2 regions of the Variovorax sp. UC74_104 genome follow, and region 2 is predicted to be linked to the other one. Evidence: riboswitches for the same ligand, from Rfam matches in the RefSeq annotation. Region 2 holds a riboswitch; the other holds the start of a gene.
The links. Region 2 has a riboswitch for glycine ahead of gcvT (glycine cleavage system aminomethyltransferase GcvT). Riboswitches for the same ligand answer to the same signal wherever they lie in the genome.
Positions count from the first base shown of each region.

Region 1: linked by a shared signal. The riboswitch ahead of ACHMXA_RS07530 (D-amino acid dehydrogenase) and the one ahead of gcvT (glycine cleavage system aminomethyltransferase GcvT) in region 2 are both predicted to bind glycine.

Region 1 is NZ_CP171978.1:1,596,029-1,610,329, forward strand. Features, by position in the region: gene ACHMXA_RS07470 (VOC family protein) at 1-245, opposite strand, end outside; gene ACHMXA_RS07475 (PhzF family phenazine biosynthesis protein) at 270-1,193, opposite strand; gene ACHMXA_RS07480 (glutathione S-transferase family protein) at 1,199-1,840, opposite strand; partial or broken gene ACHMXA_RS07485 (LysE family translocator) at 2,169-2,468, opposite strand; gene ACHMXA_RS07490 (PLP-dependent aminotransferase family protein) at 2,563-3,765, opposite strand; gene ACHMXA_RS07495 (VOC family protein) at 3,829-4,236, opposite strand; gene ACHMXA_RS07500 (DMT family transporter) at 4,236-5,204, opposite strand; gene ACHMXA_RS07505 (LysE family translocator) at 5,359-5,958, opposite strand; gene ACHMXA_RS07510 (PLP-dependent aminotransferase family protein) at 6,081-7,526, shown strand; gene ACHMXA_RS07515 (PhaM family polyhydroxyalkanoate granule multifunctional regulatory protein) at 7,616-8,359, shown strand; gene ACHMXA_RS07520 (FIST C-terminal domain-containing protein) at 8,405-9,685, shown strand; gene ACHMXA_RS07525 (RtcB family protein) at 9,889-11,295, shown strand; partial or broken gene ACHMXA_RS07530 (D-amino acid dehydrogenase) at 11,315-12,623, opposite strand; glycine riboswitch at 12,715-12,822, opposite strand; glycine riboswitch at 12,855-12,945, opposite strand; gene rfbB (dTDP-glucose 4,6-dehydratase) at 13,072-14,142, shown strand; gene rfbD (dTDP-4-dehydrorhamnose reductase) at 14,139-14,301, shown strand, end outside.
Region 2 is NZ_CP171978.1:4,625,908-4,640,208, reverse strand. Features, by position in the region: gene argC (N-acetyl-gamma-glutamyl-phosphate reductase) at 1-655, shown strand, start outside; gene ACHMXA_RS21805 (nitronate monooxygenase family protein) at 836-1,879, shown strand; gene ACHMXA_RS21800 (alpha/beta hydrolase) at 1,920-2,591, shown strand; gene ACHMXA_RS21795 (DUF3014 domain-containing protein) at 2,724-3,629, shown strand; gene ACHMXA_RS21790 (hypothetical protein) at 3,764-4,018, shown strand; partial or broken gene gcvP (aminomethyl-transferring glycine dehydrogenase) at 4,049-6,962, opposite strand; gene gcvH (glycine cleavage system protein GcvH) at 7,067-7,438, opposite strand; gene gcvT (glycine cleavage system aminomethyltransferase GcvT) at 7,492-8,664, opposite strand; glycine riboswitch at 8,710-8,821, opposite strand; glycine riboswitch at 8,834-8,930, opposite strand; gene ACHMXA_RS21770 (YkvA family protein) at 8,977-9,387, opposite strand; gene ACHMXA_RS21765 (hypothetical protein) at 9,437-9,985, opposite strand; gene ACHMXA_RS21760 (DUF4440 domain-containing protein) at 10,086-10,565, opposite strand; gene ACHMXA_RS21755 (MFS transporter) at 10,650-11,840, opposite strand; gene ACHMXA_RS21750 (helix-turn-helix domain-containing protein) at 11,939-12,721, shown strand; gene ACHMXA_RS21745 (TRAP transporter large permease) at 12,731-14,023, opposite strand; gene ACHMXA_RS21740 (TRAP transporter small permease) at 14,036-14,301, opposite strand, start outside.

The sequences.
Region 1 (14,301 bases), 3.0 Mb from region 2:
TCGTCCAGGTCGAACCAGCGTCGAGTCTTGGGGCGCGAGGGCTCCTTGCCCGGCTCGATCGCGATGATCTCCGCGTAGGCGGCGGGAAAGGCATCGCCCGAGATGTTCAGCAGGCGGTTGTGCGTGCCCATCAGCGGATGCGAGCCGCCCGGCGCCGGGGTGACGCCGAGCGTCTTCTCGCACCAGGACACGCCCTGCGCGAGCGAGGCGGCGGCAATCACGAGATGGTCGAGCTGCGCGTGCATGGTGCGATGCCTTCCTCCAGGGGGTCAGAGCGTGACGCTTCCGTCCACGCAGGTCACGGCGTCGCCGCCGACCCAGATCTTTCCTTCAGCGTCGCGCTCGATGTAGACGCGGCCCGCGCGGCCCAGGCACTGGCCCTGCGCCGCGAGGTAGCGCTCGGGCATGTGGCCGTCGGCGATCAGCCATTCTGCGAGGCTTGCGTTGAGGCTGCCGGTGACCGGGTCTTCCTGCACGCCGATGGGCTCGGCGAAGGCGCGCACTTCCAGGTCGATGCGGGTGCCGTCCTCGTTCGGCACTGCGGGCCGGTTGCCGAAGGCGCGGGCCTCGCGGTTCGAGCGGCCGATGAGCAGCGAGGTGTCGTGTGCCGCGGGCACGCCCGCGACGCCGGCCTTCACGCCCAGCTCCTTCAGCGCGCGGTGGTCGGGCTGCAGCGCCAGCACCGCGTCGGCGTCGTTCACGAGCAGGCCGAACCAGACGGGGCCGTTGTCGAGCACCTGCGCCGCAATCACCTGCTGCGCCTTCAGGCCCAGCGCGCCCGCCACCTTGGCCAGCAGCGCCGGGCTGGGCGCGCTGCGCTTGAGCGGCGGCGCGGCGAAGGCCAGGCGGCTGCCGTCGCGGCGCAGCGGCACCAGGCCCGCGCCGCACTGCTGCACCACCATGCCCGCCGCCTTGGGCTTGCCGCCGGCCTCCAGCCATGCGTGGCAGCTGCCGATGGTCGGGTGCCCCGCGAAGGGCAGCTCGCCGCCGGGCGTGAAGATGCGCACGCGGTAGTCGGCGGCCGGGTCGGTGGGCGGCAGCAGGAAGGTCGTTTCCGACAGGTTGGTCCACTGCGCGAAGCGCTGCATCGCGGCGTCGTCGAGGTCCTGGCCGTCGATCACCACCGCGAGCGGGTTGCCGTAGTAGGCGGTGGCGGTGAAGACGTCGACTTGCTTGAAGGGGCGGGATTTCATCGGGTTCATTCGAGGGATAAGTCGAGCACGCCGCGCGTGCCCGGGCGGGAGAGCAATTCCGAGTACCAGCGCTCCACGTTCGGCCAGCTCGGCCGGCGGTATTCGGCGCCGGGCAGGCCGAACCAGCGGTGCGCTTCGCAGCCGATGGGGATGTCGGCCATGGTGAAGCGCTCGCCGGCCATGTAGGGCTGGCGCGCGAGGTGCGCGTCGAGCATTGCAAACAGCGCTTCGCTGTCGCGCACCGATGCCTCGATGAGCGCGGGCTGGCGCTCCGAGGGCGGCGTGCGCACCCACTGGACGAAGGCGTCGCGGCTCGCGCGGTTGAGCGTGGTCTGCTGCCAGTCCATCCAGCGCTCGGCGTCGAAGCGCGCGGGCAGCTCCGCCGGGTACAGGTTGCCGTGCGAATGCTTCGCGCAGAGGTAGCGCACGATCACGTTCGACTCCCACAGCGTCACGCGCTCGGCGCCCTCGCCGTCGTCGATGGTGGGCACCATCGCGTTCGGATTGAGCGCGAGGTATTCGGGCGTCTGCACCACGCCGAACTTGCCGCCGGCCTCGGTGCGCTGGAAGTCGAGCCCGAGCTCCTGCGCGCACCACACCACCTTGCGGACGTTGATCGAGCTGATGCGGCCCCAGATGTTGAGCATGTCTTTTTCTTTCTTTCTTCCGTTGTCGGTTCTTTGCCGACCCTGCCTGCCTGCTTGCTTCAGCGCGGCGAGGGACGGTCGAGGAACAGCAGCCCGCACGGCCAGCCCCAGCATCACGGCCGCGAGCAGGCCGCTCTGGAAGCGCGCCGCGCCGGGGCGTTTGTGCAGCCAGCGTCCGATCTGGCCGCTGCAAGCGCCCAGCAGCGTGTTGAAAGCCAGCGCCGCCATCGACAGCACCACGCCGAGCTGCATCAGCTGCAGCGGCACGCTGCCCGCGCGCCGGGTCGACGAACTGCGGCAGGAACACCATGAAGAACAGCAGCGCCTTCGGATTGACGAGGTTGTTCAGCAGCGCCATGCGCACGATGCGGCCGAAGCCGGCGGGCTGCGCCTGAGCGCCCGTGCGAAGGCCGCCGCCGCCTCGCAGCGCCTGCACCGCGAGCCACACCAGGTACAGCGCGCCCGCGTAGCGCAGCACGTCGAACGATGGCGGCCACGCTGCCACCAGCGCGGTGACGCCGGTGGCGGCGAACAGCGTATGCACGAGGTCGGCCGCCGAGATGCCGATGGCCGCCGCGAACCCGCCGCGCGGACCATGGGCCACGCCGTGCGAGAGCACGAAAGCCATGTTCGGGCCCGGCGACAGGAACAGCGCCAGGACCGCGAGCAGGAAGAGCGAGAGCGTCGCGAGGCCGATCACGGGTGGCTCCTGATGTGTGGTTTCAAGCCTGCGCCACGGCCGGCGTCTTGTCGCCGAGCAGCACCAGCTCTTCGCGCAGGGTCTGCGCCAGCGCGGCGATGGCGGTGTCGATCTCTTCCACGCTGGCAGTCACGAACGACAGGCGCAGCGTGCGCGGATCGCCTTCGCCGGCGTAGAAGGGCGCGCCGGGCACGAAGGCCACGTTGCGCTCCACCGCCTTGGGCAGCAGCTTCACGGTGTCCACGCCTTCGGGCAGGCGCGCCCACAGGAACATGCCGCCCTTGGGCGCGTTGAACTTCACGTCCAGGCCCGCCATCTCGCGCTTGAGCGCGGCCATCATCGCGTCGCGCTGACGCTTGTAGAGGGCGCGGATGGTGGGCACATGGCGGTCCAGGAACCCGTCCTTCATCACCGCCGAGACCATGCGCTGCGTGAAGATCGGCGTGTGCAGGTCGACGGCCTGCTTGGCCTGCAGCAGCTTCGGGTAGATGGACTTGGGCGCCACCAGGAAGCCCAGTCGCAGGCCGGGGGCCAGCACCTTCGAGAACGAGCCGAGGTAGATCACGCCCTCGGGGTTGCGCGCGGCCAGCGGCAGCGGCGGGGCTTCGTCGAACCAGAGTTCGCCGTAAGGGTTGTCTTCCACGATGGGCAGGCCGGCGGCGGCAGCGGCGGCCGAGACGGCGGCGCGGCGCTCTTCCGTCATGGTGCGGCCGGTGGGATTCTGGAAGTTGGGCAGCAGGTAGATGAAGCGCGCGTCCTTCGCCTTGGCCACGAGGTCGTCGACGAGCACGCCCTCGTCGTCGCTGGCCACCCCCACCGGGTGCGGTTCCATCGGGCCGAAGGCCTGCAGTGCGCCGAGGTAGGTGGGCGTCTCCACCAGCACCTTGCTGCCCGGATCGATCAGCACCTTGGCCACCAGGTCGAGGCCTTGCTGCGAGCCGGTGGTGATGAGCACCTGCGAAGCGTCGACGTCCCACGGCAGCATGTCGGCGACCGCCTGGCGCAGCGGCGCGTAGCCTTCGCTGGCCGCGTACTGCAGCGCGGCCTGGCCGTCGTTGTGCAGCACTTCGGCGCAGGCGTCGGCGAAAGCCTGGATCGGGAAGGTCTTGGGCGAGGGAAGGCCGCCGGCGAGGCTGATGATGCCGGGGCGCTCGGTGACCTTGAGGATTTCACGCAGCACCGAGGGATTCATCTTGGCGGCGCGGGCGGCGAGTTTCCAGTTCATGGCTTTCTTCTTTCAGGCGTGAGGTGAGGTTCGGATGAATGAGGGTACAGGCGGAGGCGGGATTCAGTCCGCCGCGATGTCGCCACGGTATGCGACATGGATTTTGTTGCCGTCGGGGTCGCGCAGGTAGGCGCCGTAATAGCCATGGCCGTAGCGTGGGCGTGGGCCGGGCGGGCCGTCGTCGCGGCCGCCATGGCGCAGGGCCGCCTCGTGGGCGGCGTTCACGGCGTCGGCCGTGGCCGCGCGGAACGCGACCATGCTGCCGTTGCCGACGCTGGCGGGTTCGCCATCCAGCGGGATGTACGCGTAGAAGCGCGGCAGCGCCTGCCCCGGCACGATCCAGCAGGCCGCCGCGGGGCCGCCGTCGGGCGTGACCGGGCGGCGCTCGAGCCCGAGCGGGGCGAGCAGCGCGTCGTAGAAGGCGGCGGCGCGCGGCAGGTCGGAGCAGCCGACGGTGACGTGGCTGAACATCAGCGGCTCCTTCCCGTACGGACTGCGCCGGCGGGCAGCGGCGCTGTGGCCGAAGCGGCCGAAGCGGCCGGCGGCTGCGACAGGCGCTTGCCGATGACCACCGTGGCCACCACGGCGACAGCGAAGGCCAGCGTGACCACGTCCAGCGGCTCGCCCAGGATCGGGATCGAGGCCAGGATCGACAGGAAGGGCTGCAGCAGCTGCGTCTGGCTCACGCGCAGCGCGCCGCCCAGGGCCAGGCCGCGGTACCAGGCGAAGAAGCCGATCCACATCGAGAACATGCCGACGTAGACGAAGCCCAGCCAGGATGCGGTGGCGATCGGCTGCGTGGGCCACAGCGCGAGCGTGGCCGGCAGCGTGACGGGCAGCGCCATCACGCACACCCAGCAGATCACGCGCTCGGCGCCCAGCGAAGGCGTGACCTGCGCGCCGTAGATGTAGCCCAGGGAGGCGGCGATGACCGCGCCCACCAGCAGCAGGTCGGCCCACTCGAAGCCGAAGCCGTGTCCGCCCTGGCTCGCGCGCAGCACCGAGAACACCACCACCAGCAGGCTACCCGCGACGGCGCAGAGCCAGAAGCCCAGCCGCGCGCGCTGGTGCAGCACCCAGGCTGCGACGGCGGCCGTGACCAGCGGCAGCAGGGCGGTCACCACCGCCGCATGGCTGGCCGTGACCACGCGCAGCGCGTAGGCCAGCAGCAGCGGGAACCCGATGGCGTTGCCCAGCACCGCTATTCCCAGCGGCTTCCACTGATGTGGAGCCGGGCGCGGCGAGCGCGTGACCAGCAGGAAGACGGCCGACAGCACGCCCGCCAGCGCGGCCCGCCCGAGGGTGACGAACCACGGCGACAGCTGCGGCGCATCCTGCGAGCCGGTGGCCAGGCGCGTCATCGGCAGCGTGATGGCGAACATCGCCACACCCACCACGCCCAGCCACATGCCGAGAGTTTCGTCCTTGATGTTCTTCATGTCGGCGACCTCCCGGAGAAAGGTGCCGCTGAAACCGGGCGGTGCGCCGTCGGGGAATACCGCGGAACCGGCTCGGCCGGGCCGCTGGTATTGCCCCCTGCAAGGGGGTTGGCGAAGCGACACGAAGTGCGCGAAGCCTGGGGGTGAGCCGATCTCATACGCCCGCCATCCACCAGGCGGTGAGCACGAGCACGAGCCCCATTGCGCGGTTGAACCACAGCAGCCGCGAGCCCTTGGCCAGCCAGTCGCGCAGCATGGCGCCGACCAGCGCATAGGCGAAGTTGCTGACGAAGGCATAGGCCAGCATCACCGGCGCCACGATCGCGAAGCGGTGCAGCGCATCGGGCTGCCCGGCGATCCAGCCGGCCACCAGCGTGAGCGCCAGCAGCCAGGCCTTGATGTTCACGAACTGCAGCATCACGCCCTGGCCAAAGCCCACCGACAGGCTCTTGCCGTCGGCCCTGCCGAGCGTGGCGCTCCCGCTGAGCTTGTACGCGAGCCACAGCAAATAGCCGATGCCCAGCGCCTTGATGGCCAGCCGCAGCGAAGGCACCGCCACCACCAGCGCGCCGATGCCCGCGGCGCACAGCGCCAGCAGCAGCGTCCAGCCCACCGGCACCGCGACCACGAAGCGCATGGCGCGCGGCAGGCCGCCGTTGGCCGCCAAGGCGGTGGAAAGCGTGGTGTTGGGGCCGGGCGAGAAGCTCATCGCCGTGGCCAGCACCAGCAGCGCGGTGAATTCTTGCCAGTTCATGACACACACTCTAAACTTGAGACCATTACAGTTCCAGTACAGATGATCGAACAATCACCCAATCTGTATTGGTCACCCCTTCGACACAGAAGCCAGGGAAACCGGCACAGCCCGGACGACGCATGCTCACACGCACCTCCACACAGTCGCTGACGGGGCAGCTCGCCGACCGCCTGGCCGAGCGCATCCGCACCCGGCTGCTGCCGCCCGGCGCGCGCCTGCCCTCGGTGCGCGAATGCGCGCGGCAGCAGGGCGTGAGCCCGTACACCGTGGTCGCGGCCTATGACCAGCTGCTGGCGCAGGGGCTGGTCGAGGCCCGGCGGCAGCGCGGCTTCTACGTTCGCGACTCCGCCCCGGCGCAGGACGCCCGCTCGGCCAACGGCGCCGACTCCAACGGCGTGATGGGCGTGCCCGCCGCGATCGCGGTGCAGATGATGGCCTCGCGCGTGCCGGCCGACGCCAGCTCGCTGATCCGCAGCATGTTCCATCGCCCGAGCGACAAGCCGCAGCCGGGCATGGGCGTGTTCCCGCCCGACTGGATGGCCTCGACCTTCATGCCGACGGCCGTGCGGCGCATGACCAATACAGCCGCGCTGCAGGAGCTCTCTCTGCAGTACGGCGAGCCTGCCGGCGACATGAGCCTGCGGCGCAGCCTCTCGCAGAAGCTGGTGGGCATCAACGTGCCGGCCTCGCCCGACCAGATCGTGACCACCGTCGGCGCCACGCATGCGCTGGACATCGTGAGCCGCACGCTGCTGCGCGCGGGCGATCCGGTGATGGTCGAGGAGCCGGGCTGGGCGCTGGAGTTCGCGCGGCTGGAGGCGCTGGGCATGCGCATCCTGCCGGTGCCGCGCCGCGCCGACGGGCCCGACCTGGAAGTGATGGCGCAATATTGCAAGCTGCACAGCCCCAAGCTCTTCGTCAGCGTGAGCGTGCTGCACAACCCCACCGGCTACAGCCTCACGCCGGGCAGCGCGCACCGCGTGCTCAAGCTGGCCAACGAATACGACTTCCACATCGTCGAGGACGACACCTACAGCCACCTCGCGCCCGAGCACGCCACGCGGCTGAGCGCGCTCGACGGGCTGCAGCGCACCATCTACGTCAGCGGCTTCGCGAAGATCCTGGCGCCCAACTGGCGCATCGGCTTCCTGGCCGCGCCGCCCGACCTGAAGGAGCGGCTGCTCGAGACCAAGCTGCTGGCCACGCTGACCTCGCCCACGCTGTTCGAGCGGGCCTTGTCGTGGTGCATCGACCAGGGGCAGCTGCGCCGGCACTCCGAGCGCGTGCGCATCCGGCTCGACGGGGCGCGGGGGCGGGCGGTGAAGCTGGCCATGGCGCACGGCTGCACCTTCGCCTCGGAGCCGGCGGGACTCTTCGGCTGGGTCGATACCGGCGTGGACACCGACGCGCTCACGCAGCGCATGCTCGACCAGGGCTACCTGCTGGCGCCCGGGTCGCTTTTTCATGCCCGCCGGCCGCCGAGCACCATGATGCGGATCAACTTCGCGACCTCGCAGGACGCGGCTTTCTGGAAGGTGTTCAGCAAGGTGCGAAGCGAAGTCTGACGGACCCGAAAGGGCGCGAAAAGCCCGGAGGCTTGGAGTAAGCTGGCAGCACAAGAAAACCCATACCCAGCACCCAGGAGACCTCCCGCATGAGCACCGCCAGCAAGCCCTTCGACTTCAGCCAGTTCGTTCCCGGATTCGACTTCCTGAAGAACCTCGCCGGCGGCGCGGCGTCGGGGAGCGGTTCGATCCCGGGCATCGCGAGCTGGGTGGCGCCCACGCTGAGCGTGGAGGAGGTCGACAAGCGCATCCAGGAACTCAAGACCGTCCAGTACTGGCTCGAGCAGAACGGACATGCGCTCAAGGCCACCATCCAGGCGCTGGAGGTGCAGAAGATGACGCTGTCGACGCTGCGCGGCATGAACGTGCGCATGGAAGACATCGCCAGTGCATTCACCAGGCAGGCGGCCGCGATGGCCCCCGCGCCGGCACCTGCGGCGGCGGCAGCCCCGGAGCCCGAGCTCGAGGAGATCGAGGAAGAGGACGAGGCCCCTGAAGAAGAAGCACCGGCTCCCAGCAGGCCGCGCCGCAAGCCGGCCGCGGCCAAGGCTAAAGCCGGGTCGACCGATGGCGCGGGCGTGGTCGATCCGATGCAGTGGTGGGGTTCGCTCACCGAACAGTTCCAGCAGATCGCCAGCACGGCGCTGCAGGACGCGGCCCAGCTGAAGGTGCCGGCCATGGCCCAGCCGCTGGCCGACGCGGTCGGCTCGGTCATCGGCAGCAAGCCGGCGGCGGCCCGCAAGCCCGCCCCTGCCGCGAAGAAGGCTGCGGCACCGGCCGCGAAGAAGAAGGCGTCGACCGCCGCGCGCAAGCGAACCTCCGCGCGACGCTGACGTCATACACACATCCATTTCCTGAAGAACGGGTTGGCACGCATCATGAAGTTGTTTCCCTCCGGCCATGCCACCCATCCGCAATGGCGAATGGCGGCGGGCCTCGTGCTCGCCCAGCTGCGGGCGCAGATGGCGCTGCCCGACTACGCCTCCGCGCCCACGCTGGGGCTGCTCTACATCACCGACCACTACGCGAACGACGCGCAGGACATCCTCGACCACCTGAGCGCCGAACTGCCCGAGGTGACCGACTGGTCGGGCACCGTCGGCATCGGCGTGTCGGCCAACAACGCCGAGTATTTCGACGAACCCGGCATGACCCTGATGCTCTGCGCGCTGCCGAGCGACCAATACCGTGTGTTTTCCGGCGTCGCGCCGCTGGGCAATTCGGAGATGAGCGGCTTCGAGGCGCATACGGCGCTGGTGCACGCCGACCCCGCCACGCCCGACCTGGCCGAGCTGATCGGCGAGATGGCGGGGCGCACCGACACGGGCTACCTGTTCGGCGGGCTCTCGTCGGGACGCGGCGGCGCGCTGCAGTTCGCCGTCGGTGGGAACGGCAACATCCGCGGGCACGGCGCGGCGGGCGGCGTGTTCTCGGGCGGGCTTTCGGGCGTGGTCTTCGGCGAGGGCGTGCGGCTGGTGTCGCGCGTCACCCAGGGCTGCCAGCCGCTTCGCTCGGGCGCGGTGCGCGAACGCGAGATCACCGAGGCCGACGGCAACCTGCTGCTCAAGCTCGACGGCGAACCCGCCCTCGACGTACTGCTGGCCGACCTGCAGGTGTCGCTCGAACGCCCGCAGGAGGCCATCGACGCGGTGCGCAACACCCTCGTCGGCCTGGCCGATGCCGGCAGCGACGGCATCCGCCGCACCGGCGACCTGGGCGCCGACGTGCTCGTGCGCCACATCATCGGGCTCGACCCCACGCGGCGCGGCATCGCCATCGCCGACACCGCGGAAGCCGGCATGCGCCTGACCTTCTGCCGCCGCAACGCCCAGGCCGCGCGCGCCGACCTGATGCGCATCTGCGCGGAAATCCGCGAAGAACTCGAACCCGAGGAGCAGACGCTGGCCACAGCCCGTGCCGTGGCGGCAGGCGAGGCCGAAGCCGCGCCGCATCCGGCGCGACGCATCGCGGGGGCCGTGTACGTGAGCTGCTCCGGCCGCGGCGGCCCGCACTTCGGCGCGCCGGGCGCGGAGCTGCAGATCGTGCGCCACGCGCTGGGCGACGTGCCGCTGGTAGGTTTCTTCGCCGCGGGCGAGATCGCGCGGCACCATCTGTATGGGTATACCGGGGTGTTGACGGTTTTCAGGGCGCCCGATTGACTCGGGGCTGACGTAAAAAAGCGACGGGCGGGTTTCCGGTGAAAGCATGCGTCACTAGAATCCGCCCGCTTTCTTGAATCTCTGCTGCTGCAAGAAAGAGCCAACCGCGCATCGTCAGCGAGCGCGGGCGATCTCTTTCGCCTCTCCACGCAAAGTGCGACGAGGCAGGAAGCCGACACGGTTTCCCCAATGGAACAGCAGCCATGAGCGACCTTCGTTTCTCGAGACTCCAGCGTGCCTTTTCGCGCGCCGGCATCGCCGTCGACTACCGCGACGGCATCTACCACCTGCACCACGAGGCCTCGCAGGCCACGGTGCTCCTGCCGCCCAGCCTTCCTCTGGAAGAGAAGGCGGTGAACCAATTGCTGGCATTCGCCAGCGTGCGCTCGCCCGACGGCGAGAAGGGCGTGTGCAAGGCCTGCGCGACGCCCGACTTCCACCCGGGCTCCGTCGCGCCCGTCGGCAGCGTCGTCGCGACCGATCCCGATTTCGTCATTCCCGCGGCGGTGGGCACCGACATCAACTGCGGCATGCGGCTGCTGACCACCGGGCTCACGCTCGACCAGGTGGCTCCGCACAAGACGAGGCTGGTCGACCGGCTCACGCGCAGCCTGCTCGACAACGGCCGCGACGTGCCGGTGCACACGACGGCGTTCAGGGCGCTGTTCGACGTAGGCCCGTCGGCCTTCCTGGAGGTGGTGCGCAACGGCGGGCTGTGGTCTTCCTGCGACCGCGACCGGTTGCAGGCCGAGCTCGACGCCTGCATCGGCCTGGCGACATTCGGCGGCAGCGCGCGGCATGCTCCAGAGGCCTACACCGGCGTCCGCCACGAGGTGTTCCGCGACCCCTGCCTGGGCACGCCGGGAAGCGGCAACCATTTCGTGGAGCTGCAGGTGGTGGACCATGTGATGGACCGCCATGAAGCCTATCGCGCCGGCCTGAAAGCAGGGGACGTGGTCGTGATGATCCACAGCGGCTCGCGCGACATCGGGTTCCATGTGGGCGGCCGCTGGATGGACCGCGCCCGCGACGAATGGCCCAAGGGGCTGCGTCATCCGAAAAGCGGCCTCTATGGCCTGGCGGGCCCTCTGGCCGACGAATACCTGGAGGCCATGGGAGTTGCGGCGCGCTATGCATGGGCAAACCGGGTTGTCCTGGCCGAACTGGTGCGGAAGGATTTCGCCGAACTGCTCGGCGCTACGTCGTCGAAGCTGGTGGTGGACGTGCCGCACAACGTCGTGCTGCGGGAACACGGTATGAACATCCACCGCAAGGGAGCGACGCCGGCGAATGCGGGCGACCTGGCGCTGATCCCCGGCTCGATGGGCGACTACTCGTATCTGGCCTCCGGACTCGGACATGAAGACTGGCTCTGGTCATGCAGCCATGGCGCCGGCCGGCGGATGCGTCGGCAGCAGGTGCGCGCGATGCGGCCCGCGCCCGCCGACCACCAGGCCAGCTGGCAATGCGTGACCTTGCGCGAGGAGCGCCGGATCGAGGAGGCGCCGCAGGCCTACAAGCCCATCGGCGAGGTGATCGACGCGCAGGAGCGCGCCGGGCTGATCCATTGCGCGGTGCGGCTCCGGCCCTGGATCACGTTCAAGGCGTGATCCAGGAATTGCCGGCTCGTCAGCCCAGCGCGGGCTGCGGAACGCGCGGCTTGGGCGCCGGCATCCCCGTGAACGCGAAATCGACCTCCGGCTCCAGCCCGCTCACGATCCGCGCGATCGACTTGCCCGAGCCGCAGGCGTGCGTCCAGCCCAGGGTGCCGTGGCCCGAGTTGAGGAACAGGTTCGGCAGCTTGGTCTTGCCGATCAGCGGGACGTTGCTCGGCGTGGCCGGGCGCAAGCCGGTCCAGAACTGGGCCTGGGTGGTGTCGCCGGCGCCAGGGAAGAGCTCCTCGACGCGGCGCACGATGGCTTCGCAGCGCACGCGGTTCAGGTCGCGGTCGTAGCCGTTGAGCTCGGCCGTGCCGGCGATGCGCAGGCGGTCGCCCGAGGCCGAGGTGTAGCGCGAGAAGACGAGCTTGAATTCATCGTCGGTCAGCGAGACTTGGTGCGCCTTCGAGGCGTCCTTGACAGGCAGCGTCACCGAATAGCCCTTCGCAGGGTAGATCGGCAGCCGGATGCCCAGCGGCGCTGCGTACAGCGGGCTCAGCGAGCCCATCGCCAGCACGAAGGCGTCGCCGCGGATGCGCTGGAAGCGGCCTTCGCTGTCGGTGGCCTCGACGTGGTCGATGCTGCCGCCGGCTTCGCGCAGCGCGGTGACGGTGTGGCTCATCAGGAACTTGACGCCTGCGGCGGCGGCCAGCCCGACGAGTTCGCGGGCGAAGCGGTTGGCGTCGCCGGACTCGTCCTCGGCCGTGTAGGTGGCGCCGGCCAGCTTCGGGCGGATATGGGCGAGCGCGGGCTCGATCTTCACGGCCTCGTCGGCCGAGATGACCTGGCGCTCGCAGCCCAGGGCGCGCATCTGCTCGGCGGGCTCGAGGGCGCCGTCGAACTCCTTCTGCGTCGTGTAGAAGTGGAGGATGCCCTGGGTGCGCTGGTCGTAGCTGAGACCGGTGTCGCGGCGCAACTGTTGCAACATCGAGCGGCTGTATGTGCCCAGACGAACGATCTGCTCGATGTTGTGGCGGGTGCGCGCCGGCGTGCATTCGCGCAGGAACTGCAGGCCCCAGAGCCACTGGCGCATGTCGGCGCGCATGCGGAAGAGCAGCGGGGGCGTCTTCCTTGCCCAGCCATTGCAGCACCTTCAGCGGCGCGCTGGGGTTGGCCCAGGGTTCTGCATGGCTGACGGAGATCTGCCCGCCGTTGGCGAAGCTGGTTTCGGCGGCCGGGGTGGCCTGCCGGTCGATCACGGTCACTTCGTGGCCGAGTTGCTGGAGGTAGTAAGCCGAGGTCACGCCGAGCAGGCCGGCGCCGAGAACGATCACGCGCATTTCAAGTACCTTTGAGGTGCTGCGCTTGAACGGCGGGTGGGTGTGAACTATTTGATTAATAGTAAGCAACCGGACAACCGCTGTCCAAGTTGCCGCTCCCCCTGTCCTCGGTACCTGAGAGATTCATCCGTTGCGCCCTTGCAACGAATTTGCTCCTTCGGTGCGCCACGCATGGTGGCGACTCTCCAGACGGCGTTCTGATTTGATGCAGTACTGACCCCTTGCCGAAGTACCAAGACTTCGGTGGCCTACCTGAGCGTTTATGGGAGTTTGCGCCTTCGGTAGGGCCACCTAGGGTGGCCCACTCTCCTGCAGTATCGAGAATCATTGTAAACGCACCGACAGGCTGGCGGTAACGTCTTGTGTTTTTGCTCTTCGGCCCAATGGGATAATCGCGGGTTAAGGTTCATGGCCACAAGGCGATGACTTCCAACACTCAGGGGACCCCATGATCTTGGTTACCGGCGGCGCTGGCTTCATTGGCGCCAATTTCGTACTCGACTGGATCGCGAACAGCGACGAGCCCGTCGTGAACCTCGACAAGCTGACCTACGCCGGCAACCTCGAGACCCTCGCGTCGCTCAAGGGCAACCCGAAGCACATCTTCGTGCAGGGCGACATCGGCGACAGCGCCCTGATCGACCGCCTGCTCGCCGAGCACAGGCCCCGTGCCGTGGTGAACTTCGCCGCCGAGTCGCATGTGGACCGCTCGATCCACGGCCCCGAAGACTTCGTGCAGACCAACGTGCTCGGCACCTTCCGGCTGCTCGAATCGGTGCGCGGCTTCTGGAGCGTGCTGCCGGCCGACCAGAAGTCGGCCTTCCGCTTCCTGCACGTGTCGACCGACGAGGTCTACGGCTCGCTCTCCAAGACCGACCCGGCCTTCACCGAGGAGAACAAGTACGAGCCCAACAGCCCGTATTCGGCCAGCAAGGCCGCCAGCGACCACCTCGTGCGCGCCTGGCACCACACCTACGGCCTGCCGGTGCTGACCACCAACTGCTCCAACAACTACGGCCCGTTCCACTTCCCCGAGAAGCTGATCCCCCTGATGATCGTCAACGCGCTGGCCGGCAAGAACCTGCCCGTGTACGGCGACGGCATGCAGGTGCGCGACTGGCTCTACGTGAAGGACCACTGCAGCGCCATCCGCCGTGTGCTCGAAGCCGGCAAGCTCGGCGAGACCTACAACGTGGGCGGCTGGAACGAGAAGCCCAACATCGAGATCGTCAACACCGTGTGCGCCCTGCTCGACGAACTGCGCCCCCGCGCCGACGGCAAGCCGTACAAGGAACAGATCACCTACGTCACCGACCGTCCCGGCCACGACCGCCGCTACGCCATCGACGCGCGCAAGCTCGAGCGCGAACTCGGCTGGAAGCCCGCCGAAACCTTCGACACCGGCATCCGCAAGACGGTCGAGTGGTACCTCGCGAACAGCGAATGGGTACGCAACGTGCAAAGCGGCGCGTACCGCGAGTGGGTCGAGAAGCAGTACGACGCGAAGGCCGCGGCATGAAGCTGCTGCTGCTGGGCAAGGGCGGACAGGTCGGCTGGGAACTGCAGCGCAGCCTGGCGCCGCTCGGTGAACTGGTCGCGCTCGACTTCGACAGCACCGATTTCCACGCCGACTTCAGCCGGCCCGAAGAGCTCGCCGACACGGTGCTCAAGGTGCGTC
Region 2 (14,301 bases):
CGGCCTGCCCGAACTCGATGCACGGCAAGGCAAACGCATTGCCTCGGCAGCACGGGTCACGAATCCGGGCTGCTATCCCACTGCTGCGGTTGCCCTGCTGCGGCCGTTGAGGGATGCCGGCCTCCTGCCTGCTGACTATCCGCTTGTCATTCATGCCGTCTCGGGCTATTCCGGTCAGGGCAGGGCGGGGGCGGAAGCGCACGAGGCCGGGACTGGAGCGCATTCCTTGAAGGTTTACGGCCTTGCACTCGAGCACAAGCATGTGCCGGAAATAGAGACCTACGCCGGCCTGACGGAGCGCCCCATCTTCGTGCCGGCCTATGGCAGCTACCGGCAGGGCATCGTGCTCACCATCGGATTGCACGCGCGAATGCTTCCATCCGATGTCTCGGGTACGCGCATCCACGAATGCCTTGCGCAGCGATACCGCGATGCGGCGCACGTTCACGTGCTGCCGATGTCGTCTGCCATTCCGATGACAGAGCTGGACCCGCAGGTCCACAACGGCTCGAACGATCTGAGTCTGGCCGTTGCGTGGAATGAACGCACAGGTCAGATCGTGCTGGGCGCGGTTCTGGACAACCTGGGCAAAGGCGCCGCGGGGGCGGCTGTGCAGAACCTGCGATTGATGGCCGCCGAGATGCTGACGGTGTAGCGGCTCGATATCGACGGCAGCTGCCGGCGCCGCGCCGTGTCCGGATCGCTGCACGGTCTGAACGGTCCCCCACGCGAGGCTCTCCGGGCGATCGGTGACGCGGGGCGATGACCCTGTTGCCGCGGCGACCTCCGGCTTGGCCGGAGAATCACCGGCATTCGACAAAAGGAGCGCCTCCGAATGACCACGCTGCAACAACTCCTCGGCACGGAAATCCCCCTCATCCAGGCCCCGATGGCCGGCATCCAGGGCAGCGCGATGGCCATCGCGGTCAGCAACGCAGGCGGGCTCGGTTCGCTTCCGGCAGCGATGCTGAGCACCGATGCCCTGCGCAGCGAAATCGCCGCCATCCGCGCGGGCACCGGCAAGCCCTACAACGTCAACTTCTTCTGCCATACGCCGCCCGAGCCCAGCCCTGAGCGCGAGGCGACCTGGCGCGCCGCGCTGGCGCCGTACTACGCCGAGTACGGCATCGATGCGGCGGGCATTCCCGCCGGCCCGGGCCGCAACCCGTTCAGTGCCGAGGTGGCCGACCTGCTGGCGGAGTTCAAGCCGCCGGTGGTCAGCTTTCATTTCGGGTTGCCGCCCGAGGCGCTGATGGCGCGGGTGCACGGCTGGGGCGCGAAGGTGCTGGCCTCGGCCACCACGGTGGAAGAGGCGCAGTGGCTCGAGGCGCGCGGCGTGGACGCCGTCATCGCGCAAGGGCTGGAGGCCGGCGGGCATCGCGGCCACTTCCTGTCGCACGACCTGACGCGGCAGCTGGGCACCTTCGCGCTGCTGCCGCAGCTCGTGCATGCGGTCAAGGTGCCGGTGATCGCGGCCGGCGGCATCGCGGATGCGAACGGCGTGGCCGCGGCCATGGCGATGGGCGCGGCGGGCGTGCAGATCGGCACGGCCTACATGCTGACGCCCGAGGCGACCACCAGCGCGATCCATCGCGCGGCGCTCAAGGGCAAGGCCGCGAGGCACACGGCGCTCACCAACCTCTTCACCGGCCGGCCGGCGCGCGGCATCGTGAACCGCGTGATGCGCGATCTCGGTCCCATCGGCGCGGCGGCGCCGGAGTTTCCGCTGGCCACCTCCGCCATCGCGCCGCTGCGCGCCAAGGCCGAGGCACAGGGCAGCGGCGATTTCTCCCCGCTGTGGTCGGGGCAGAACGCGACCGGCTGCCGCGAGATTCCTGCAGCCGAACTCACGCGCGAACTGGCGCGAGGGTTTCGCTGAACAAAAAAGAAAAGAACGAACGAAAGAAAGAAGAAGGCCAATGACCCAGCAACTGCATTTGCCCTTGAAGTTCCTCGCGCAAGGCGCACAACCCGATGTCCGCGAGCCGTGGCTGCTGGTGCTGATGCACGGCGTGGGCAGCAACGAGCAGGACCTGTTCGGCCTGGCGCGCATGCTGCCTCCTCAGTTCCACGTGCTGAGCCTGCGCGCGCCGTACGTGCTGTCGCCCGACTCGTACGCGTGGTTCGAGTTCGACGTGCTGCCCGGCGGCGAGCGCCGCATCGACGAAGAGCAGGAGCGCGAAAGCCGCTTCCTCGTGGGCGAGATGATCGCCTCGGCCTCGCAGCAGCTCGGCGTGCCGGCGCAGCGCATCGTGGTCGGCGGCTTCAGCCAGGGCGGCATCATGGCGTTGTCGCTGCTGCTGACCAAGCCTGAAAGCGTGCGTGCCGCATTGGTGTGGCACAGCCGGCTGCTGCCGCAGGTGGTGCCGCACATCGCGCCGCCCGAGGCTTTCGAGGGCAAGGCGCTGTGGGTGAGCCATGGCAGCGCCGACAACGTGATTCCGCCGAGCGCCGCACAGGCCACGCGTGAGCTGGCGCGCACGCTGCCGCTGGCGCTGTCGGGCACGGACTTTCCGGGCGCGCACGAGATCCGCCCGGCGGAGCTGCAGGCCACGCTGGCGTGGCTGCAGTCGCTGAGCGCGCCGGAATGAGCTGACTGAACTTCCGCGTGACCGCTGCGTCACAGGGCGTTACGACGACGTGGTCCGGCTGCGACCTGATCTGGTGCACCATAGCCAGCTGCTCGCCTTCCTGACGACATCACCGCACAAGGAAACGCCCTCATGCAAGACAGCGACACCCACGACACCCCCGAGTTCAGGCCTCGCCGCGAAACGCCCATAGGAAGCATCGTCGTCGCCGTGCTCGTGCTGCTCGCGGCCGCGTTCTTCGGCTGGCGCTGGTACCAGCAGCAGCAGGCCCCCGAAGCCACGCCGGTGGCCGCGGCGCCGAACGACGGAGCGCCACCCCCGCCGGCACCCGCGCCCGCACCCCAATCCCTGGAACCGCGAAACCCGATGGACGGGATCGCGGTGCCCGACGCGGGGCTCGCGAACGCCACCGACGCCGACACGCGCGTGATGAAGGCCCTGGTCGACCTGTTCGGCAGCAAGAACGTGGCCGACTTCCTGCAGTTCGACGGCATCGTGCGCCGCTTCGTGGCAACGGTCGACAACCTCGCGCGCGAGCAGGCGCCAGCGAGCGCATGGCCGGTGCAGCAGACCAAGCAGCGCTTCATCACCTCGGGGCAGGGCGACAAGCAGGTCATTGCCGCCAACAACGCGGCGCGCTACAACGCCATGGTGCTGTTTGCCGGGTCCGTCGATCCGGCGAAGGCGGCCAAGGCCTATGCCCGGCTCTATCCGCTCTTCCAGCATGCGTATGAAGAACTGGGCTACCCGGGGCGCTACTTCAACGACAGGCTCGTCGCCGTGATCGACCACCTGCTGCAGGCGCCCGAGCCCGCCGGTCCGGTGCAGGTGCGGCTGGTCGAGGTGAAGGGCGACGTCCCGTCCCAGCGACCGTGGGTGCGCTACGAGTACGCCGATCCGCAACTGGAAGCAATGTCCGCGGGGCAGAAGATCATGGTGCGCATGGGGCTGGAGAACGAGCGCAAGGTGAAGGCCAGCATGCGCGCCTTCCGCGAGCAGATCGCCACGGGGGACGTGGTGAAGAAGAAGCAGCCCTGACTGACAGCAGCCCCGACACTGGCCCTGAGGCTGCGGGCGTTCTTCCGGCGCGCCGTGTAGGCGCACACCGATTGCATGCCCCGCGGTTGTCGCGGAGGCTTGGTTGCCGAAACCAAGCTCCGGAGGACAACCGTATGAATCTGATGAGCGTCGACCTCTACCAGAGTGCCACCGACTCGGAGAAATTCCTCGCGCTTCCGGCGGGCACCGACCCCGCCGAGCTGATGGGCCCGATGACCATCGACCCGGACTACGCGCAGATCAACCGGTACCGGGAGGCCTTCCAGTTCGACCCGTCCGAAGCCTATGCGGGCGTCAACGCCGCGAAGATCGCCGCTGACATCCTGACGGTGAAGTGGGCGGCCTACCGCCGCGAACCCTCACCGTAGAAGGTCGCGCCTTCGCGGCCTCCTTCCCGTTCAGGCCTCTTCGGCTTCCTCGCTGTACTCGCTCACCGGCACGCAGCTGCAGAACAGGTTGCGGTCGCCGTAGACGTTGTCGACGCGGCCAACGGGCGGCCAGTACTTGGCGTTCTTGAGCGCGGCCAGCGGGAAGGCGCCGAGTTCGCGCGAGTACGGGTGGCTCCACTCGCTGCCCAGCAGGCTCGCGGCCGTGTGCGGCGCGTGCTTGAGCGGGTTGTCTTCCTTCGGCCAGACGCCTTCCTCGATGCGGCGGATCTCGCCGCGGATGGCGATCATCGCGTCGATGAATCGGTCGAGCTCGGCCAGCGGCTCGCTCTCGGTGGGTTCCACCATCAGCGTGCCGGGCACGGGGAAGCTCAGCGTGGGCGCGTGGAAGCCGTAGTCGATCAGGCGCTTGGCCACGTCCTCGGCGGTGACGCCGCTGGTGTCCTTCAGAGGGCGCAGGTCCAGGATGCACTCGTGCGCGACGTGTCCGTTGGGGCTGGCGTACAGCGTGGGGTAGTGGTCCTTCAGGCGCGCGCTGATGTAGTTGGCGCTCAGGATGGCCGTCTCCGTCGCGGCCTGCAGGCCCTTGGCGCCCATCATGCGGCAGTACATCCAGCTGATCGGCAGCACCGCCGCATTGCCCAGCGGCGCGGCCGACACCGCGCCCACGCCGTTGGAAGGTACGCCGGCCGTGGCATGGCCCGGCAGGTAGGGCACGAGGTCTTCGACCACGCAGACGGGGCCGACGCCCGGCCCGCCGCCGCCGTGCGGGATGCAGAAGGTCTTGTGCAGGTTCAGGTGGCTCACGTCGCCGCCGAACTCGCCCGGCGCGGCCACGCCGACCAGCGCGTTCATGTTGGCGCCGTCCACGTACACGCGACCGCCGTGCGCATGCACCAGCTCGCACAGCTCCTTCACGCGGGTCTCGAACACGCCGTGGGTGCTGGGGTAGGTGATCATCACCGCGGCCAAGTTGGCGCTGTGCTTCTCGCAGGCGCGCTTGAGGTCGTCGATGTCGACGTTGCCCTGCGCGTCGCAGGCCGTCACCACCACCTGCAGGCCCACCATCTGCGCGCTGGCCGGGTTGGTGCCGTGCGCGGAAGAGGGGATCAAGCAGATGTTGCGATGGCCCTGGCCCTTGGCCTCATGGAAGGACTTGATGGCCAGCAGGCCCGCGTACTCGCCCTGCGAGCCCGCATTGGGCTGCAGGCTGATGCCCGCGTAGCCGGTCGCCTCGCACAGCCAGGCGCGCAGCTGGGCGTCGAGCTGGGCGTAGCCCTGCAGCTGGTCGGCCGGCGCGAAGGGGTGGATGTTGGCGAACTCGGGCCAGGTGATGGGGATCATCTCGCTGGTCGCGTTGAGCTTCATGGTGCAGCTGCCCAGCGGGATCATGCTGCGGTCGAGCGCCAGATCCTTGTCCGACAGGCTGCGGATGTAGCGCAGCATCGCCGTCTCGCTCTTGTGGGTGTTGAACACCGGGTGCGTGAGGAATGCGCTGGTGCGGCGCAGGTCTTCGGGGATCAGCGGCACGGTGCTGCCCGAGAGGTCGTCGAAGCGCGGCGCCTGCGTGCCGGCGGGCGCGAACAGGGCCCACAGCGTTTCGACGTCGGCGCGCGTGCTGGTCTCGTCCAGCGAGATGCCCAGGTGCTGCTGCAGGCGCTGGCGCAGGTTGACGCCGGCGGCCAGTGCGCGCTCGATGATCGCCTGCGTGTCTTCGCCGGTGCGGATGGTCAGCGAGTCGAAGGCGGTGGCGTTCACCGGCTCGCGGCCCATCTGCGCGAGGCCCTTGGCCAGCACGGCGGTGAGCGCGGCCACGCGCTGCGCGATGCGGGTGAGGCCGTCGGGCCCGTGGTACACGGCGTACATGCTGGCCACCACGGCCGGCAGCACCTGCGCGGTACAGATGTTGGAAGTGGCTTTCTCGCGGCGGATGTGCTGCTCGCGCGTCTGCAGCGCGAGGCGGTAGGCCGGCTGGCCGTGCGTGTCGACGCTCACGCCCACAAGGCGGCCCGGCAGCGAGCGCTTGAACTCGTCGCGGCAGGCCAGGTAGGCGGCGTGCGGGCCGCCGTTGCAAAGCGGCATGCCGAAGCGCTGCGTGGTGCCGCAGACGATGTCGGCGCCCCATTCGCCCGGAGGCGCGAGCAGCGTCAACGCCAGCAGGTCGGCCGCGACGATGAAGGCCGCGTCGCACTGGTGCGCATGGCCCGCGAGCGGGCGCAGGTCGTGCACGTGGCCGGTGGTGGCGGGGTATTGCGCGAGCACGCCGAAGAAGGCGCCGCTCACCATCAGGTGCGGCAGTGTTTCCGACACGGTGCTCACCTTGACCTCGATGCCCAGCGGCGCGGCGCGCGTCTTGATCACTTCGATGGTCTGCGGGTGGCAGTCGCCCGACACCAGGAACACGTTGCTCTTGCTCTTCACGCTGCGCTTGGCGAGCGTCATGGCCTCGGCGGCGGCCGTGGCTTCGTCGAGCATCGATGCATTGGCGATGGCCATGCCCGTGAGGTCGCACACCATCGTCTGGAAATTGAGCAGGGCTTCCATGCGGCCCTGCGAGATCTCGGCCTGGTAGGGCGTGTAGGCGGTGTACCAGGCGGGATTCTTCGAGGATGTTGCGCAGGATCACGCCCGGCGTGTGGTTGCCGTAATAGCCCTGGCCGATGAAGTTGCGGAACACCTTGTTCTTCGACGCCATCGCCTTCAGCTCGGCCAGCGCGTCGGCTTCGGTCACCGGCGCGGGCAGGCGCATGGGCTTCGAGCGGCGGATGGCCGCGGGCACGATGCCGTCGATGAGCTCCGCGCGCGTTTCCGACCCGATCGCCGGCAGCATGCGCGCCTCGTCCGCCGCATCGATGCCGATGTGGCGGGCAATGAATTCTTCGGCGTTCTCGAGTTCTTGCAGGGGGGGGAGGGCGTGGCTTGACATGGCGATGGGATGGGGCAAGAGAGGAATACGGGAGCGGGAGCCGGATCCGGATGACGAGAAATCCTCGCGTCACCCGTACCCGGTCGCCGGCTTTCAGCAGCGCATCAGGATTCGGCGGCGAACTTGTCGTAGCTGGCCGCGTCCAGCAGCGCGTCGAGCTGCGCCGGATCGCTCAGCTTGACCTTGAAGAACCAGCCGGCGGCCAGCGGGTCGCTGTTGGCCAGCGACGGGTCGGCGCGCAGCGCTTCGTTCACTTCGGTGATCTCGCCCGAGACGGGCATGAACACGTCGGCGGCGGCCTTCACCGATTCGACGACACCGGCGACTTCGCCCTGGGCGAAGGTCTTGCCGACTTCGGGCAGGTCGACGAACACCACGTCGCCCAGCGCGTCCTGCGCGTGCACGGTGATGCCGACGGTGGCCGCGTCGCCTTCGGCCGACACCCATTCGTGGTCCTTGGTGTACTTGATGCTCATGGTGGAAAAACTCCTCGTGGAAAAAATGGATCGGGGGTGCAGAGCCTAGCCGGTCAGCCGCGGTAGTAGCGGGTGGGCACGAAGGGCATGGTCGACACTTCCATCGGCACCGGCTTGCCGCGCACGATGGCCTGCACGCGCGTGCCGGGCTCGGCGAAGGCGGTGGCCACGTAGCCCATGGCGATGCAGCGGTCGGCCGTGGGGCCGAGCAGGCCGCTGGTGACGAGGCCGATGTCCTGGCCTTCGAAGGACTGCAGCACCGTGCCGTCGCGCACCGGAATGCGCTCCAGCGCCACGAGGCCCACGCGCTTGCGCTTCAGCGTGTCGTGGTCGGTGTGGCCGGCCGCGCCTGCGGTGGCTGCGGCGAGCTGCGCGAGGATCTTCGCGGCGCCCGGAAAGCCGCCTTCGCGCGCGCCACCGGTACGGCGCACCTTCTGCATCGCCCAGTTGAGCGAGGCCTCGACGGGCGTGGTGGTGGTGTCGATGTCGTTGCCGTAGAGGCAAAGGCCCGCTTCGAGCCGCAGCGAATTGCGCGCGCCCAGGCCGATGGGCTTGACCTCGGGCTGGGCCAGCAGCAGGCGGGCGAGGCGTTCGGCGTCGGATGCGGCCACCGAGATCTCGAAGCCGTCTTCGCCGGTGTAGCCGCTGCGGGTGACGAAGGCCGGGATGCCGCCGATCTGCACCGAGCCGCCGGTCATGAACACGAAGCGCTCGATGCCGGGCGACAGCCGCGCCAGCGTGGCCGCGGCCTGCGGGCCCTGCAGCGCGAGCAGCGCGTGGTCGGGCAGGGGGCGCACCTCGCAGCGCGAGCCGATCTTCTGCTGGATGTGGGCGATGTCGGCCACCTTGCAGGCGCCGTTGACGATCACGAAGATCGAGCCGTTGCCCTCGTTGAAGAACATCAGGTCGTCGAGGATGCCGCCCTCGTCGTTCAGCAGCAGGCCGTAGCGCTGCTTGCCGGCGGGCAGGTCGATCACGTCGACGGGCATCAGGGTCTCGAAGGCGGCAGCGGCGTCGGGGCCGACCAGGCGCAGCTGGCCCATGTGTGAGATGTCGAACAGGCCGGCTGCGTCGCGCGTGTGCTTGTGTTCGGCCATCAGGCCGGCGGGGTACTGGACCGGCATCGAATAGCCGGCGAAGGGCACCATGCGGGCGCCCAACTCCAGGTGGAGGTCGTACAGCGGCGTCTTGAGAAGTTCGGTAGCGGATGCGGAGGAAGCGGCCACGGGGCACTCCAAAGGGGCAGTCGAAATCCATGACGCAAGCCATGGGCCACCCCTGCTGTCCGCTTTACCTGAGAGATTCGCCCCACGATCGGGGTTTGCTCCTTCGGTGGGCCGCTGCCTCGGTTGGTGGCGGCGGCCTCTCTCCAGCAAGGAAACGCCGGTTTTCACCGGCGCCTCGTCAGTCCTTTTGCCTGAGCGTTCGGGGGAAATAGCCCCCTGCGCCTTCGGCGGCCCCGGCTTGCGGGGCTCTCTCCTGACCCGGGCGAGTGTAGTTGATCGGGCAGCCCGGCCGGCGGATTTGTCCTGCCGCCCTCAACGTGCCCACAGGTACCACGCCCCCGCGACCGCGGCGATCCACACGGCCACGACCAGTGCGGCGCCCCAGCGGCTGGTCGGCCTGGAGCCCGAGCTTTGCATCCAGGCATCGGCCCGCTCGCGGCATTCGGCGAGCACCGGCGCCGGAATCAGCCGGATCGTGAGCCAGATCAGCCCCGGCAGCAGCAGCACGTCGTCGACGTAGCCGAGCACTGGAACGAAGTCGGGAATCAGGTCGATCGGGCTGAGCGCATAGGCCACCACGAACATGCCGAGCGCCTTGGCGTACCACGGCGTGGCGGCGTGCCGGCAGGCGAACCAGAGCGTGACGCCATCGCGCTTGAGGCGCCTGGCCCAGCCGCGAAGGCGTGCGGACAACGAGGTGGAGACGGGAGGCGGGGAATTCACCCGGCGATGGTGTCACAGGCTGGGGCGACGGCCGCCCCCATCGAGGTCCTCAGTGAATCACTTCGGCCGGCGGCAGCAGCCGGTCGATGCGCTCTCGCAGCGACTCGGCGCGCTCCACGCCGGCGGTCTTCTCGATCTCGGTGAGCATCAGCGCGGCGATGGTCAGCATGGCCTCGCGGTCGCGCGCCTCGCGCAGGGCGTCGCGCATCTGCAGCGCGAACTTCGGGTCGCGGCGCACGAACATGCGCTCGCAGATGTCGAAGAGGAACATGCGCGTTGTCGCCAGCGAACGCTTGCCGTCGAAGGTGTCGGCGGAGGTGGCGACCTGGATCGGCTCGGCGGCGGGAATGGGCGAGGGCGCGGGCTGCGCGGGGGGCTCGGCTTCCGCCGCCGCGGCCTTCGTGCCCTGCAGGTAGCCCTTGTCGATCAGCGCCTGGATCGTCCGCTCGGCTTCGTCGCGGTTGGGGAAGAGGGGACTGAAGTCGGTCAGGGAGCGCCGGCCGTCGGCCATCAGCAGCAGGGCGCGTTCGCGCTGGGTGAGCGTGCGCTGTCCGCCCTGGAGTTCGTTGCGCGCCTTGTCGGTCTTGGTGGGAAACATGGCAGCCACAGCTTTGGGGAAACGAAGGCTGCAGCATCGTTGCAAGTAGTGACATCTCCATGAACCGTTCGCCTTACAGGGGCAATTGCGTGGCGGCCCTTCAGCCGGCGCTTTCCTTGCGTATGAGCCAGCGGTTGCCAACGCGCTGCAGCTCCAGCGTCTTGCGGCCTTTCTCGCGGAATTTGTCGGCGCTGTAGGTCTGCTCGAAGGTGGCGCTGGCCGATTGCCCCTGGACACTGATGACGAGGCTTTCGATGCCCACGTTGATGACGGCCTTGTCCTCGATGCGCGCGCGGCGGTCGGCCTCCCAGGCCTTGCGGTCCTGGCCGCGCGGCGGGGCGAAGTCGGGTGCGTAGGCCGCCAGGTAGCGCGCCACGTCCCGAGCGGACCAGGCTGCTGCCCAGGCGCGCACGGCGGCTTCGACTTCGCGGATGCCGGCGGCGGGATCTGCCGGCGCGGGCGCCACCGGTGCGGGGGCTGCCTGTGTGGCCGGCGCCGCGGGCGGGGCGCCGAAGGCGGCCGGTGCCAGCAATGCGCCGCCCATGGCGCCTCCCATCAGGCAACTCCGGAATCGATTCATGGCGCAGTCCCCTCCTTGTCGGTTCTCGCCCGATTCTGGCAGCGAACATGCGTGAAGCCGACTGGCCCCCCGGGGAACCCGTGTTCAGGCGGCAGCCCCCTCGGCTTCGGCCGGCAAGGCCTGCGGCGTCCGGTTGCGCAGGCGCAGCGCCATCACCGCCGCGGCGCACAGCACGCAGAGCACCGCCGTCAGCGTCACGCCGAGGCCGCGCGCGTCCGACAGCATGCCGAAGAGCGGCGACACCAGCCCGCCCACCGACAGCGCCAGCCCCAGCGCGATGCCGCTGGCGGTGGCCGGGTTGCGCGGAAGGTAGTCCTGCGCGAGCGTCACCTGTGCCGCGAAGGGCAGGAACATGCACAGGCCGAAGAGCCCGGTGCAGGCCAGCGCCCAGCCGGCGCTCGGCGCGAGCACGATGCCCGCGAGCGAGGGCAGCGCGAAGAGGTAGCCCGCGCGGATCGTGCCCATGCGCCCGATGCGATCGCCCAGCCACCCACCGAGCAGCGTGCCGACCGCGCCCGCCGCCGTGAACGCGGTAAGCGCCGCCGCGCCCTGGAAGGCCGAGCCGTGCAGGTCGCGCGTGATGCGCAGCGACAGCATCGACATCACCGTGACGTACGGAATCGACCAGCCCACGATGGTTGCCACCAGCAGCCCGAAGGCGTGCCAGTCGTTGTGCGGCTTCATCAGGTGGTCGCCGGCCTTGCGTGCCGCCGCGGCCGCGCTGCCCGAGGCCGCACCGCGCCGCGCGCTCACGACGAACCACACCACGCCCATCGCCAGCGCCGGCGCGCCCAGCAGGTAGCTGCGCGACAGGCTGCCGCCGCCCACGGCCGTGGCCGCCAGCACCGGCGCGAACGAGGCGCCGATGGTGCCGCCCACCGAGAACACGCTCATCGCTTTCTGCGAGCCGCCGCCAGCCGCGCGCGCAGCCACCGTGGCCGGCGGGTGGTAGGCCGCGATGCCCAGGCCGCACAGCGCCATCGCGATCCAGGTCAGCAGGTAGCTCTGGCTCAGCCCCGCCAGCACCACGCCCAGCGCGGCCACCAGGAAGCCCGTGGGCACCAGCCAGCTGCGCGGATGCCGGTCGGCGTACAGGCCGAACAGCGGCTGCACCACGCTCGACAGACCCGTGGCCGCCAGCATCAGGCCGCTGACTGCCGTGTAGCTATAGCCGCGCTCCAGCACCATGAAGGGCAGCAGGGCGGGCACGAGGCCCTGGTAGAGGTCGTTGACGGCATGGGTGCCGGTGAGCAGCCCGAGTCGGCGCTTGTTCATGACGGATGCTTCTTTCGTTTGCTGTAGGAGTGGAAAAAAGCATCGTAGGAAGCCGTGAGAAGATGTTCCTGCTACGAATTGGCAAGCATCGTCGAGAAATGGACAAAGCGATCAACCTCCGCCCGGAGCAGGGCGAATCGACCCCGCGCGCCGTCGCGGTGCTCGCGACCGACCCTGCCGGCGACGCCTTCATTCCGCCGCACACGCACCGGCGCGGGCAGCTCATCCACGCGATCTCGGGCGTGATGCTGGTGAGCGCGGCGGCCGGAAGCTGGGTGGTGCCGACCGGTCGCGGCGTGTGGGTGCCCGGCGGCATGGAGCACGAGATCCGCATGGCCGGCGAGGTGCGCATGCGCACCGTGTTCGTCGAGCCCGGCACACGTGCCGACCTGGGCAGCGAGTGCCGCGTGATCCACGTCGGCGCGCTGCTGCGGGAGCTGATCGTCACGGCCGTGTCGCTGCCGCTGGACTACGCGCCGGGCGGCCGCGACGAGCGCGTGATGGAGCTGATCCTCGACGAGATCGAGGCCGCACCCGCGCTTTCGCTGCACGTGCCGATGCCACGCCACGCCCGGCTGGCCGCGCTGTGCGAGGAACTGGTGCGCGATCCTTCGCTGCCCGCCGCGCTGGACGACTGGGCGCAGCGCCTGCACATGAACACCCGCACGCTCGCGCGCCTGTTCCAGCGCGAGACGGGCATGAACTTCGGTGCGTGGTGCCGGCAGGCGAGGCTGCTGCTGAGCCTGCCCCGGCTGGCAGCGGGCGCGTCGATCCTGGAGGTGGCGCTGGCCCACGGCTACGAGAGCCCGAGCGCCTTCACCGCGATGTTCCGGCGCACCTTGGGCGTGCCGCCGAGCCAGTACCTGCACCGGCCCGGATGAACGGCTTCGCTACTTGAACCCTAGCGTGTGCGGCAGCCAGGTGCTCAGCGCCGGCACGAAAGTCAAAATCAGCAGTACCGCGCCGTGTGCCCACAGGAAGGGCACCAGCTCCTTCACCAGCGCCGTCATCGGCACCTTCGACACGTTGCATGTCACGAAGAGCAGCCCGCCCACCGGCGGCGTGATCATGCCGAGCGTGAGGTTGAAGATCACGATCATCGCGAAGTGCACCGGGTCCACGCCCAGCTTCACCGCCACCGGCGCGAGGATCGGCGCCAGCACCATCACGCCCGGCAGCGGCTCGATGAAGATGCCGAAGAGCAGCAGGAAGATGTTGACGATGATCAGGAACATCCACGGCGAGAGGTTCATGCCGATCAGCCACTCGGCCATCTGCTGCGGAATGCCCTCGATGGTCAGGACCCACGCGAACGACGCCGACAGGCCGATGATGATCAGCACCGAGGCCGAGAGCAGGGCGGAGCGCGAAAGAATGTCCGGCAGCGCCTTCCATTCGAGCGTGCGGTAGACGAACTTGCCGCACACCAGCGCGTAGAACACCGCCACCACCGAGGCTTCTGTGGGCGTGAACCAGCCCGCGCGCATGCCGCCCAGGATGACCACCGGCAGCAGGATCGCGGGAATCGCCTTCCACGTCGTCACCAGGATCTCGCGCAGCGGCGGCGTCTGCCCATCGCCCTTGTAGTTGCGCTTCTTCGAGACGTGGTAGTTCACCAGGCACATCGCCACCGCGATCAGGATGCCCGGGAGGATGCCCGCCGCGAACAGCGTGCCGACCGAGACCGTCTCGTCCTGCAGCGCGTAGATGATCATGATGATCGAGGGCGGGATGATCGGCCCCACGATCGCGGTCGAGGCGGTGAGCGCCGCCGCGTACGAGCGGTCGTAGCCGGCCTTGTCCATCATCCTGATGAGCATCGACCCCGGCCCCGCCGCGTCGGCCAGCGCCGAGCCCGAGATGCCCGAGAAGAAGGTCAGCGACACCACGTTGGTGTAGCCGAGCCCGCCGCGCCGGTGGCCCACGAATTGGCCCGCGAAGCGCAGCAGCACCTCGGTGAGCGAGCCGCCGCTCATTAGCTCGGCCGCCAGGATGAAGAAGGGCACCGCCATCAGCGGAAAGCTGTCGATGCCGGTGAAGGTTTCCTTCAGCAGCACCATCAGCGGATAGTTTTCCGCGAGGATCAGCGTGGTGACGGTGGACAAGCCCAGCGCGAAGGCCACGGGCACGCCGATGGCCAGGAAAATGCAGGCGGAGACGATCAGAACGATGCTGGCATCCATGGTCGTTCCTCCTTACAGCGACGCCGAGGCGTTGGCGTCGAAGTGCGCGTCGGACGCGAACTCGCGGTTCAGCACGTAGCCGCGCACCACCAGCAGCCAGTGCACGACGAGCAGCACGCCGCCGAACAGCATCGCGCTGTAGATGTAGGCGAACGGAATCTGCGTGACGGCCGTGAGCTGGAACATCGTGCGCTGCATGTAGAGCCAGCCGTACCACACCATGAAGCCGAAGAAGGCGAAGAGCAGCCCGGCCACCACGATGCGCAGCGCCACCGCGG